Regions from separate parts of the Kribbella sp. NPDC056861 genome, predicted to be linked through region 2. Evidence: riboswitches for the same ligand, from Rfam matches in the RefSeq annotation. Region 2 holds a riboswitch; each other region holds the start of a gene.
The links. A riboswitch is a leader RNA that binds a small molecule or an ion and turns the genes downstream of it on or off. The one in region 2 is predicted to bind glycine.

Region 1: linked by a shared signal. The riboswitch ahead of gcvH (glycine cleavage system protein GcvH) and the one ahead of gcvP (aminomethyl-transferring glycine dehydrogenase) in region 2 are both predicted to bind glycine.
Region 3: linked by a shared signal. The riboswitch ahead of AB0P21_RS15015 (L-serine ammonia-lyase) and the one ahead of gcvP (aminomethyl-transferring glycine dehydrogenase) in region 2 are both predicted to bind glycine.

Annotation. Positions count from the first base shown of each region.
Region 1 covers NZ_JBFBNQ010000006.1:28,354-32,512, reverse strand. The annotation lists gene AB0P21_RS28290 (TIGR03564 family F420-dependent LLM class oxidoreductase) at 1-633, opposite strand, end outside; gene AB0P21_RS28285 (LysR family transcriptional regulator) at 722-1,582, shown strand; gene AB0P21_RS28280 (DUF3072 domain-containing protein) at 1,585-1,815, opposite strand; glycine riboswitch at 1,974-2,071, shown strand; gene gcvH (glycine cleavage system protein GcvH) at 2,214-2,621, shown strand; gene glyA (serine hydroxymethyltransferase) at 2,618-3,892, shown strand; gene AB0P21_RS28265 (MFS transporter) at 4,074-4,159, shown strand, end outside.
Region 2 covers NZ_JBFBNQ010000001.1:856,158-860,316, reverse strand. The annotation lists gene AB0P21_RS03850 (MerR family transcriptional regulator) at 1-70, shown strand, start outside; gene AB0P21_RS03845 (bifunctional nuclease family protein) at 173-664, shown strand; gene AB0P21_RS03840 (MerR family transcriptional regulator) at 971-1,474, shown strand; glycine riboswitch at 1,496-1,594, shown strand; gene gcvP (aminomethyl-transferring glycine dehydrogenase) at 1,665-4,159, shown strand, end outside.
Region 3 covers NZ_JBFBNQ010000003.1:257,854-262,012, forward strand. The annotation lists gene AB0P21_RS15005 (alpha/beta hydrolase) at 1-1,343, opposite strand, end outside; gene AB0P21_RS15010 (DUF3817 domain-containing protein) at 1,441-1,773, shown strand; glycine riboswitch at 1,851-1,943, shown strand; gene AB0P21_RS15015 (L-serine ammonia-lyase) at 2,021-3,394, shown strand; gene AB0P21_RS15020 (alpha/beta hydrolase) at 3,356-4,048, opposite strand; gene AB0P21_RS15025 (hypothetical protein) at 4,147-4,159, shown strand, end outside.

The DNA of each region.
Region 1 (4,159 bases), on a different contig from region 2:
GTTGGTGACCGCAACGCACACGCAGGCCACGATCTCCTTGCCTGCCGAGGCTTTGTCGAGAGTCGGCCGGATGTAGTCGGCGATCACCTCGGGCCCGGCCCAGCTGGTGATCGTGCCGTCGGTCAGCTCGCCCGCGATCTGCAGCATCCGCGGACCGAGCGCCGCGATGAGCAACTCGGGGGCCAGGGCGCCGTCGATCGCCAACTGGCCTCGCGCGGTCAGCCTGTCGCCTGCGCGGTCGACAGGTTGTCCGGCCAGTAGCGGCGCGAGGGCTTCGACGTACTCGCGCATGTACTTCGCAGGCTGCTCCATCGAGAGTCCGTACTGGCCTTCGATGATCACCGGATGGCTCGACCCGATGCCGAGCGTCAGGCGGTTGTCCGTCGCGGCTTGCACACTGAGCGCCTGCGCGGCGAGGGCGAGTGGGTGGCGTGGGTAGATGGGGACCACGCCTACGCCGTACCGGATCTGGGGTGTCTGTGGGGCCAGGGCGGTGATCAGGGAGAGCGAGTCCCAGCCGTCGCGCTGGCTGAACCAGAGCCGGCTGATGCCGTGCTCCTGCGCGGCCTTGGCGTCCACGGCGATCTCGTTGAGCCGACGGGCGGCGTCCTCGATCCAGAGTCCGATTCTCATGTCCACCAGTCAACGAGGGCGGGACGGTGCGACCAAGCCCCGATTACGCTGTTCAGTGATAAGGATCCGTGATTGATGGAGGCCTGCGATGGAGCTGCGGCAACTCCGGTACTTCGTCACCGTGGCCGAGGAACTGCACTTCGGCAAGGCTGCCGAGCGGCTCGCCATCGTCCAGCCGGCCGTGAGTCAGCAGGTTGCCCGGCTCGAACGCGAACTCGGTCTGCGGCTGCTCGACCGGACCTCGCGACGGGTCACGCTGACCGGCGACGGCGAGCGGATGCTGCGCGAAGCCAGAGCGGTGCTGGCCGCAGCGGATCGCGCGACCGAGGTGGCGGCCGAGTTGGCTGCGGGACAGGCTGGTGTGTTCCGGATCGGGTCGAGCGCGGGGCTACGCGAGCGGTTGGATCGCGGTCTGTCGGCATTGCGGGCAGCCGCGCCGGGGATCGAGATCAAGGTCAGCTCGCGACCACCGGCCGAGCAGATCGAGGCGGTGCGGACGGGCGAGCTGGATGTTGCCTTCGTGCGCGGGCCGGTGGCGGCGGGCGGCGTACGGGCTGTTCCGCTGTGGGAGGAGCCGCTGTCGGTGCTGCTGCCCGCTGCCTTCCGTGATGACGGTGGGGTGAAGCTTGCCGACCTCGCCGAATTGCCGTTGCGGCTGCCGCCCAGACCGGAGGATCCGGCGCTGACCGACCGCCTCCTGCTGGCCTGCCGCGAAGCCGGTTTCGAACCAGTGGCCGGGCGCCCGGTGGACACCTTCGAGGATGCCGTCGTCGAGATGACCAACGGGTCACCGGCCTGGATGGTTGTCTATGGCAACGCTTGCGACACGGCCGACGGCGCCTTGTGGATGGGGCCGTTCGCGCCGCCGATGACGGTGACCGGGCAACTCGTCGTACGGGATGCTCCGGCGCCGCCGTGCCTGGACGTATTGGTCCAGGCCTTCAGCTGAGCTCAGCTCTGGCCGCGGCCGGTGCGGGCCTGCAGTTCGTCGATCAGCTTGGACGCCTCTGCCTTCGTCAGCTCGCCGCTCGGTGCTTCCTCGCCGGCTTCCTGCGCGAGGGTGCTCAGGTACGACGCCTGCGGGCCGGTCATCGGCTCGTCGCCCGTGGTCCAGTCCTCCGGGTCCTTGTCGGCAATCGGCTGTACTTCGTCGTGGGTGCTCATCAGGTCACTCCCGCTCATCGAACAACTGCTCGTTTGTAGGTCAGTGGGTGCCCGGTACCCAGCGGGCCGACGGCTAAGCGCGGCGCGGTTCGGCCGGCTCGCAAGTGAAATCGAGCACCTCGACAAGCCGTCGGGCATCGCCTACTCTCGGGCTCGACAACTCAAGACCGCGCCGTCGACACCGGGCGGGAGAGTCCCCGCCGCACGAGGTGAGGGGACGCCGGAGGAGCAACTCTCCCCAGAATCTCTCAGGCCCCGATACCGCTCGGAAGAGGCGACTCTGGAAAGCCGGGACCGAGGTTTCGATCCCGCACCCACGGTGCAAATCGCCTGATCGGCGGTGAAGCTCTCAGGTATCGATGACAGAGCGGGGAGGCCCACCATCCCGGCCGTGGCCGGGGGAAAAGAGCCTCCTCATGCCCCAGAGTCCTGCCGGTTCGCTGCCCGACGACGACCGGTTCCGCTACACCCCTGCCCACGAGTGGTTACGCCTCGAAGCCGACGGCCTGGTCGTGATCGGGGTGACCGCGTTCGCCGCCGAGGCGCTCGGCGACATCATCTTCCTCGATCTGCCGCCGGTCGGCACGGTGCTCACCGCCGGCGCCGTCTTCGGCGAGATCGAGTCGACCAAGTCGGTCGGCGACCTGCACACCCCCGCCTGCGGAGAGGTTGCCGAGGTCAACGAGGCCGCGGTCGACGAGCCGGGGCTGCTGAACGCCGACCCGTTCGGCGCCGGCTGGCTGGTCAAGCTGCGGCTGACCGAGGAGCTCGGCGACCTGCTCGACGCCACCGCGTACGCCGAACTGATCGAGCGGGGGGAATGACCGTGCTGGAGACCTCACTCACCGAGTTCGACCCCGAGATCGCCGCCGCGCTGGAGGCCGAGCTGGTCCGCCAGCAGAGCACCCTGGAGATGATCGCCTCGGAGAACTTCGCCCCGCTGGCCGTGATGCAGGCGCAGGGCTCGGTCGCCACCAACAAGTACGCCGAGGGCTACCCTGGCCGCCGGTACTACGGCGGCTGTGAGCACATCGACGTGATCGAACGCCTCGCCCAGAGCCGGGTCAAGGAACTCTTCGGCGCCGGCTTCGCCAACGTCCAGCCGCACTCCGGCGCGTCCGCCAACGCCGCGGCGATGAGCGCCTTGATCCAGCCCGGGCAGACGATCATGGGCCTCGACCTCGCCCACGGTGGTCACCTCACCCACGGGATGCGCCTCAACTTCTCCGGCCGCCTGTACGACGTGGTGCCGTACCACGTGAGCGCCGACGATCACCGGGTCGACATGGCCGAGGTCGAGCGGCTGGCGAAGGAGCACCGGCCGGCCCTGATCGTGGCCGGCTGGTCGGCGTACCCGAGAGTGCTGGACTTCGCGGAGTTCCGCCGGATCGCGGACTCGGTCTCGGCGTACCTGATGGTCGACATGGCGCACTTCGCTGGCCTGGTCGCGGCCGGAGTACATCCGAATCCGGTGCCGTTCGCGCACGCCACGACGACCACTACGCACAAGACGCTCGGCGGTCCGCGGGGCGGTGTGATCCTCACCAACGACGCCGACCTGTCCAAGAAGATCAACAGTGCGGTCTTCCCCGGTCAGCAGGGCGGTCCGCTGGAGCACGTGATCGCGGCGAAGGCGGTCGGCTTCAAGCTCGCGGCGAGCGCGGAGTTCCAGGAACGGCAGAAGCGCACGCTCGCGGGGGCTCGAATCCTCGCTGATCGGCTGCTGGCCGATGATCTGCGGGAGGCCGGAGTCACGGTGGTTTCGGGCGGGACCGATGTACACCTGGTGCTGGCTGATCTGCGTGATTCCGAGTTGGACGGTCAGCAGGCCGAGGACCGGTTGCACCAGATCGGCATCACGGTGAACCGCAACGCGGTGCCGTTCGACCCGCGGCCGCCGATGGTCACCTCGGGACTACGGATCGGCACCCCGGCGCTGGCCAGCCGCGGCTTCACCGAACCCGCCTTCGAGGAAGTCGCGGAGATCATCGCCCGGGCGCTGCTTCCCGACTTCGACGACCACCGCTCCGCCGTACTGCGGCAAGCGGTCGCCACGCTGGCGGCGGCGTACCCGCTGTACTCCTCGCTGAGCTGAGCCCCCCGCGGGGGCGGGGTGAGCGGCCGGGCTTATCGTTGGGTACTGCAACTAAACCTGGTCCGGGTGAGGCTTCGCCGTGTACGTACGGTGAGGTGCCGGCCGCTCTCCTCCGCCTCGGCGCAGCGCGATCAGCTGCGCCGACCCCGAACGACCCCAGCGCGCAGGAGAACGGACCCCGATGTCTGTCACCGAGACAAAGGCACCATCAGCAGCTGCTGCGCCGGCCGGCGGGCCACCGTCGGCCGGTGATCCCGCGCTGACGCA
Region 2 (4,159 bases):
GACGCTCGAACTGGCGGCGCTGGCGGTTCGGTTGCATGCGGCACTGGTCCGCTCGCGGCTCGGTCGCTGACGCCGTACTGCGTGGCGTGGTTACCCCGTACCACGGGCCACCGCCGGGCCGCCGGGCCACGTCGGGGCAGCCCCGGCCTGGCCCGCAGAGTAGGCTGAAGGTGTGCGCGAAGTCGACGTGGTCGGAGTCCGGGTTGAGATGCCCTCGAGTCAGCCGATCGTGCTGCTCCGGGAGGTCGGCGGAGAGCGGTACCTGCCGATCTGGATCGGCGCGGCCGAGGCGAGCGCCATCGCGTTCGCCCAGCAGGGGATGGAGCCACCCCGCCCGCTGACCCATGATCTGTTCGCAGAGACCATCCGGGTGCTCGGGCACACCCTCAGCCAGGTCCGGATCGTGAACCTGACCGACGGCGTGTTCGAGGCGATCCTGGTCTTCGACGACAAGACCGAGATCTCCGCCCGCCCGTCGGACTCGATCGCGCTCGCGCTGCGCACCGGCACGCCGGTGTTCTGTACCGAGGAGATCCTGGCCGAGGCCGGCATCCCGGTCCCGGACAGCGAGAACGAGGACGAGGAGGTGGTCGAGGAGGAAGAGGTCGAACGCTTCCGCGAGTTCCTCGATCACGTGACGCCCGAGGACTTCGACAAGAGCTGAGCGTCGCCCGACCTGCCCAATACTGGTACAAGGCCGGAAAGGTAACGATTCGTCACGGAATCGCGACACGCATCCGGCTCGGGGCGGCAGTCGTTGACCCGGCCTGAGCGGCGGCTTACCTTGAAGGAGTCGTGGGGCCTTGTAACTCCACGGATGTGATCCGTTCCAGTCGGTACCCAGGGAGGCTCAGGCGTGACACGCACCGGCGACACTGATCTGACGGCGCAGTCGACGTCCGAAGCACACGCCGAGGCGGCCGCCAGCGCCGGCGTACAGGGTCTGCTCTTCGACGACGATCTGTCGCCGATGCCCGATGACGTCGGTTTCCGCGGCCCGACCGCGTGCTCCGCGGCGGGCATTACGTACCGTCAGCTCGACTACTGGGCCCGCACCGGACTGGTTTCCCCGTCCGTGCGCCCGGCCACCGGCTCCGGCACCCAGCGGCTGTACGGCTTCCGCGACGTGCTGTTGCTCAAGGTGATCAAGCGGCTGCTCGACGCGGGCATCTCGCTGCAGCAGATCCGCAGTGCCATTGCCCACCTGAGCAAACGTGGAATCGATGACCTGACCCAGATCACGCTGATGAGCGACGGCGCCTCGGTCTACATGTGCACCTCGCCCGACGAGGTGATCGACTTACTGGCCGGCGGCCAGGGAGTCTTTGGGATCGCCCTCGGTGGAGTCTGGCGGGAGGTCGAGGGTTCGCTGTCCGAGCTGCCGACCGAGCGTCTCGACGCCCACGAAGGCGAGTCCGGCTCACACGCCAACGACGAGCTCGCTGCCCGTCGCCGGGCCCGGATGACCGGCTGAGGTACGCTCTACCTCAGCCGTACACAGCACTCGGGAGAGTCTCGACCGAGCTGTTTGGTCGGGCGCCGAAGGGGCAATTCCTCCCCGGAACCTCTCAGGCCCCTGGACCGAGTGCCTTAGGCGACTCTGAAGCGTGCGTGCGTGACAGAGGGGGAGGCCACCGGCAATAGTCAGCAACGGAGCCTCTTCAATGACTGATCCCACTCCTCAGGTGTCGGCCGTCTTCGCCGACCGTCACATCGGGCCGCGATCCAGCGAGATCGCCCGGATGGTCGAAGCCCTCGGGTACGCCGATGTCGACGCGCTGGTGGACGCCGCGGTGCCGGCGTCGATCCGCTCGACCGAGCCGCTCCGGTTGCCGGAGCCGGCCTCCGAGGTCGACGCGCTGACCGAGCTGCGTCAGCTCGCCGCGCGCAACAACGTCGCCACCTCGATGATCGGCCAGGGGTACTACGGCACCTTCACCCCCTCGGTGATCGTCCGCCGGCTGGTCGAGAACCCGGCCTGGTACACCGCCTACACGCCGTACCAGCCGGAGATCTCCCAGGGCCGCCTCGAGGCGCTGCTGAACTTCCAGACCGTCGTCTCCGACCTGACCGGCCTGCCGACCGCGAACGCGTCGCTGCTGGACGAGGGCACCGCCGCCGCCGAGGCGATGACGCTGGCGCACCGCTCCAACCGCAAAAGCAAGAGCAACCGCTTCCTGGTCGACGCGGACACCTTCGCGCAGACGATCGCCGTGGTCGAGACCCGCGCGGAGGCGCTCGGCATCGAGGTCGTTGTTGCCGACACCACCGGTGGCCTGCCCGACGGCGACTTCTTCGGCTTCCTGATCCAGTACCCCGGCTCCGGCGGTGTCGTCCGCGACCTGAAGCCGCTGATCGCCGCTGCTCACGAGCGCGAGACTCTGGTCGCGGTCGCCTCCGACCTGCTCGCCCTGACGCTGCTCGAGGCGCCGGGCGAGGCGGGCGCCGACATCGTGATCGGCTCCTCCCAGCGCTTCGGCGTCCCGCTCTTCTACGGTGGCCCGCACGCCGGCTTCATGTCGGTTCGCGCCGGCCTGGAGCGCTCCCTGCCGGGTCGCCTGGTCGGTGTCTCGGTCGACGCGGACGGCGCACCGGCGTACCGGCTGGCGCTGCAGACCCGTGAGCAGCACATCCGTCGCGAGAAGGCGACGTCCAACATCTGTACGGCGCAGGTGCTGCTCGCCGTCGTCGCTTCGATGTACGCCGTCTACCACGGTCCCGAGGGTCTGAAGGCGATCGCCGAGCGCGTGCACCGCAACGCGGAGAGCCTGGCCGCCTCGCTCAAGGCCGGTGGCGTCGAGGTCGTGCACGACCAGTTCTTCGACACCGTGCTCGCTCGCGTGCCGGGTCGCGCGGCCGACGTCGTGGACAACGCCCGCCAGACCGGCATCTGGCTGCGCCAGGTCGACGCGGACCACGTCGGCATCTCCTGCGACGAGAAGACCGACGCCTCGGCGCTGGTCGGCGTGTGCCGCTCCTTCGGTGTCACGTACGACGCGGCGCTGGGCGGGAGCAACCTGACCGAGGCCGTCACCCGTACTTCGGAGTACCTGACGCACCCGGTCTTCAACACGCACCGGTCCGAGACCGCGATGCTGCGCTACCTGCGCAAGCTGTCGGACTACGACTACGCGCTCGACCGCGGCATGATCCCGCTCGGCTCCTGCACGATGAAGCTGAACGCGACCACCGAGATGGAGGCCGTCACCTGGCCCGAGTTCGCCGACATGCACCCGCTGGCGCCGATCGAGGACGCCGCCGGGTACGTGAAGCTGATCGGGCAGCTGGAGCGCTGGCTGGCCGAGGTGACCGGCTACGCGAAGGTCTCGATCCAGCCGAACGCCGGCTCCCAGGGTGAGCTCGCCGGACTGCTCGCGATCCGCGGCTACCACCGGGCCCAGGGCAACGAAGGCCGCAACGTCTGCCTGATCCCGGCCAGCGCGCACGGCACCAACGCCGCCTCCGCGGTGATGGCCGGCATGAAGGTTGTCGTTGTCAAGGGCAACGACGACGGCACGATCGACCTGAACGACCTGCGGGCCAAGGCTGATGAGCACGCGGAGAAGCTGGCCGCGATCATGATCACCTACCCGTCCACGCACGGCGTGTACGAGGAGAGCGTGACCGAGGTCTGCCAGATCGTCCACGACCACGGTGGCCAGGTGTACGTCGACGGCGCGAACCTGAACGCGCTGCTCGGGCTGGCCAAGCCCGGCGAGTTCGGCGGCGACGTCAGCCACCTGAACCTGCACAAGACGTTCTGCATCCCGCACGGCGGCGGCGGCCCGGGTGTCGGTCCGGTCGCGGTGGCCGCGCACTTGGCGCCGTACCTGCCGAACCACCCGCTGCTCGATCAGGCCGGCCCGGAGTCGGGTGTCGGCCCGATCAGCGCGGCGCCGTTCGGCTCGGCCGGCGTACTGGCGATCTCCTGGGCGTACATCCGGATGATGGGCGCCGAAGGTCTGACCTCGGCGACCAAGGCGGCCGTACTGACCGCCAACTACGTCGCGAAGCGGCTCGAGAACGCCTTCCCGGTGCTCTACACCGGCGAGAACGGGCTGGTCGCGCACGAGTGCATCCTGGACCTGCGGCCGATGACCAAGGAGACCGGCATCACCGTCGACGACGTCGCGAAGCGGCTGGTCGACTACGGCTTCCA
Region 3 (4,159 bases), on a different contig from region 2:
CCTTCGTAAGTGACCAGGACGCCGTACCGGCCGAGTTGCCGGGCCACACTGGTCGCTCCCGCGTAGCTGGTCGCGGGATCGTGCAGTGAGTTCAACAGCAGCGCCGGCGTCCTGAGTCCGTGCACCTCGATGTCCCGCTGCGGGTTGGGCGCCTTCGGGAGGCCTATGCAGTTCGTCACGGCCATCAGGGTCGGCGGCACCTTCAGATCGGCCGTGGTGCGGGCGATCCGGCGGAGGTGAGCGGCATATTCGCCGTACGTGCGGACCGGCAGGCTCAGGTCGCGGCAGAACGCCGCCAGCGGGTTCGGTGCCAACCCGGTCGGTGCCGGCGGCTGACCGGTCGGCGGAACGCTCTCGTCGAGCCGCTTGAGCAGGTCGGCGAGCGCACCCCACCGCGGTTCGTACAGCTGCCGGAAGGCACCGAAGGTCAGCGTGTACGGCGTTGCCTTCAGCGCTGATTGCCGGGGATCGGGGAGCTCGCCGCGGCCCGCCCTGGCGACCAGGTCTGCCCACAATGCGGAGATGTCGCGGCCGTACAAGGAGCAGGTTGTGGTCTTCCCGCACCAGTTCACGAACTCGGTGAACGAGTCCTGGACCGTCGCGGCCTGGTCGTCGAGCCAACGGCCGGTGGTGGTGTCACCGTGGTCGAAGACGCTCTCCAGGACCAGCGCGCGCAGCCGGTGCGGGTACCTCTCGGCGTACTGCTGGCCGAGCAGGGTGCCGTACGAGCTGCCGTGGAAGGTGAGCTTCGGTTCGCCCAGCGCCACCCGGATCGCCTCGACGTCCCGCACGGACTGCAGAGTGTCGACGTGGTCGTAGAGCGGACCGGTGTTGGCGCGGCAGTCCTTCGCCAGCGCGCGGTTGTAGCGGATCGTCTCGGTGAAGGCCTTCGGGCCGGCGATCAGCGGTGAGGGCTGCTGGGCGAGCAGGGCGGCCGAGCAGACGATCGGGTTGCTGCGCGCGATGCCGCGGGGATCGAAGCTGACGATGTCGAAGTTGTCCTGCAGGGTCTTGGTGAAGCGGCTCATTCCGGTGCGGATCCGGTCGACGCCGGAGTCGCCGGGGCCGCCGGGAGCGAAGAAGAGCGTGCCGACGGGGACTTTCGCCGTACGGCGGGCGAGGGCGAGGCCGAATTTCGGGCCGTTCGGGTGGTTCCAGTCGACGGGGACCTGCAAGGTGGCGCACTGCGAACCGCGCACCACCTCCGGGTCTTCGGTGGGCTTGACCTCGCAGTCGGTCCACTGCAAGGGATCCGGGGTGGCAACGGCAGCGGCCGGCAAGGCGACCAGGCCGGCCAGAACCAGGCCGGTGATCGCACCCCAGGTGGTGCTTCTGAGCATCATCCCCCGATCCTCGGCAACCGCCTTCCAGCGCGCATCCGGGGTCACCCCGGCCCGAACCCCCGGCCGGCTTGGGGGACTTGTTAGGGTCACTGATCTGATGACTGAGACGACTGCTGCCACCGAGGCCCCGGCCGGATCGAAGCATGCGACGGTGTTCCGCGCGGTGGCGATCGCCGAGGCGATCTCCTGGACCGGACTGCTGATCGGGATGCTGTTCAAGTACGTGCTGTCCGACAACGAGATCGGCGTCAGGATCTTCGGCCCGATCCACGGCACGATCTTCGTCGGCTACGTGCTGACCGTGCTCGCGGTCCGCAAACAGCTGCGCTGGAGCGTCCCGGTCACGCTGGCGGCACTCGCGGCCAGCGTCCCGCCGCTGTTCACCTGGTTCTTCGAGCTGTGGGCGCAGCGCACCGGCCGGCTGGCCTGAAGTTCACCCGCTGCTGGATTGACGCGCGCCGCCGGTGCGCCGTACCGTCGCGGCGAGTGACAAAATCAGCAGCCGCATGAACCCGTGCGGGAGAGACCCGGGCCTGACCCGGGCGCCGTAGGAGCAACTCTCCCCAAGAATCTCTCAGGCACCTTCACCGTACGGGCGAGGCACCTCTGGAAGGCACACTGCCTGACAGAGCGGGGAGGCATACCAATCGGTCAATGACGACCAGGAGGCCTCCAGCATGGCGATCAGTGTGTTCGATCTGTTCAGTATCGGGATCGGTCCGTCGAGTTCCCACACGGTGGGACCGATGCGAGCCGCCCGGACCTTCGCGCTCGGTCTGGTCGAGGACGGTCTGCTCGACCGCACCGCGGCCGTCGAGTCGCAACTCTTCGGTTCCCTCGGGGCGACCGGCCACGGGCACGGCAGCAACAAGGCGGTGATGCTCGGGCTGGAGGGTGAGGATCCGGAGACGGTCGACACCCGCACGGTCGAGAGCCGGGTCGCCGCGATCCGCGAGGCCGGCCGGCTGCGGTTGGCCGGGCAGCGCGAGATCGTCTTCGACGAGAACAACCAGCTCATCATGCACCGCCGCAAGGCACTGCCCTACCACCCGAACGGGATGACGTTCCTGGCCCGCTCGGCCGACGGCGAGGTACTGCGGGAGCGCACCTACTACTCGGTCGGCGGCGGCTTCGTGGTCGACGAGAACGCCGCGGCCGGCGACCGGATCGTCGCGGACCGGACGCCACTGAAGTACCCGTTCCTGTCCGGCGACGCGCTGCTCGACCGGTGCCGCGAGTCGGGACTGTCGATCAGCGAGGTGATGCTGGTCAACGAGCAGGCCTGGCGGACCGAGCCGGAGATCCGCGAGGGGCTGCTGCACATCTGGCAAGTGATGCAGGACTGCGTCGAGGAGGGCTGCGAGACCGAGGGCACGCTGCCGGGCGGGCTGAAGGTGCCGCGCCGCGCGCACGCGCTGCACCACAAGCTGAGTAACGACAAGTGGTCGGTCGACCCGCTCAAGGTGATGGACTGGGTCAACCTGTTCGCCCTCGCGGTGAACGAGCAGAACGCGTCCGGCGGCCGGATCGTCACCGCCCCGACGAACGGCGCCGCGGGCATCATTCCGGCGGTGCTGCACTACTACCGCCGGTTCGTGCCGGGGGCAACCGAGGACGGCGTGGTCCGGTTCCTGCTGGCCGCTGCCGCGATCGGCGTTCTCTACAAGGAGAACGCGTCGATCTCCGGCGCCGAGGTGGGCTGCCAGGGCGAGGTCGGCTCGGCCTGCTCGATGGCCGCCGCCGGGCTGTGCGAAGTACTGGGTGGGACGCCCGAGCAGGTCGAGAACGCGGCCGAGATCGCGATGGAGCACAACCTCGGGCTGACCTGCGACCCGGTCGGCGGACTCGTTCAGATCCCTTGTATCGAACGCAACGCGATGGCCTCGATGAAGGCGATCAACGCCGCCCGGATGGCGATGCACGGCGACGGCGTGCACGTGGTCTCGCTGGACAAGGTGATCAAGACGATGCGCGAGACCGGCGCGGACATGAAGGTCAAGTACAAGGAGACGTCACGAGGCGGCCTGGCCGTGAACGTGATCGAGTGCTGACGGATCCTCGACCTGCGCGTTGTGCCCGAGCCCGGGCAACGTGACGACCTGATCGTGCAGGGCAGCCAGTTCGGCGTCGGTGCTCATCGGATCGAGTTCACCCCGCGCCAGTACGACGTCCGCCTGGCTGCCCGCGATCAGTTCCGCCATCCGCGGCGCGCCGACCCCGAACGTGCCCGGATCCATCGCGAGCCGCCACCGCCCGTCGACCTCGCGCAGCCCGTGCCCGACGACCGGTCCGGCCGGATCGACCAGCCCTTGCAGCCCTGACACCTTGAGGAACCGCGCCGCGGCTTCGTCCCTGCTGTCGAACCAGGCCACGGGTTTCTGAGCCAACGCGCCCGCCCGGCCGAGGTCGTCGTCCGACCAGCTGACCTTGACGCCCAACGCGACCACCCGATCAACCTGTACGCCGTACCGCCCGCTGGCCAGCTCGAGCGCGATCACCCCGCCCAGTGAGTGCCCGACGATCACCAGCTCACGCCGTACCGGCAAGGTGCCGGCGACCGCGGCCGCCATCGCCTCGAACGTGTACCGCGGCAGACTCTCCGCCGACCCGTGCCCTGGCAGATCAGGCGCGAGCCGCGGCTGCGGCCACCCGTCCCACACCCGCCCGTTGGCACCCAACCCATGCAGCAGAACCAAGGAAGACATGGGGAAATCGTAACTGTCTGCGGTGCGGTTGCTGCGGGTCGTGAATATTGTTCCAAGGGCTGTTTGAAAGCTTCGGCGGCCGCTACTGTGCGGGTCTTGTGAAGGCTGATG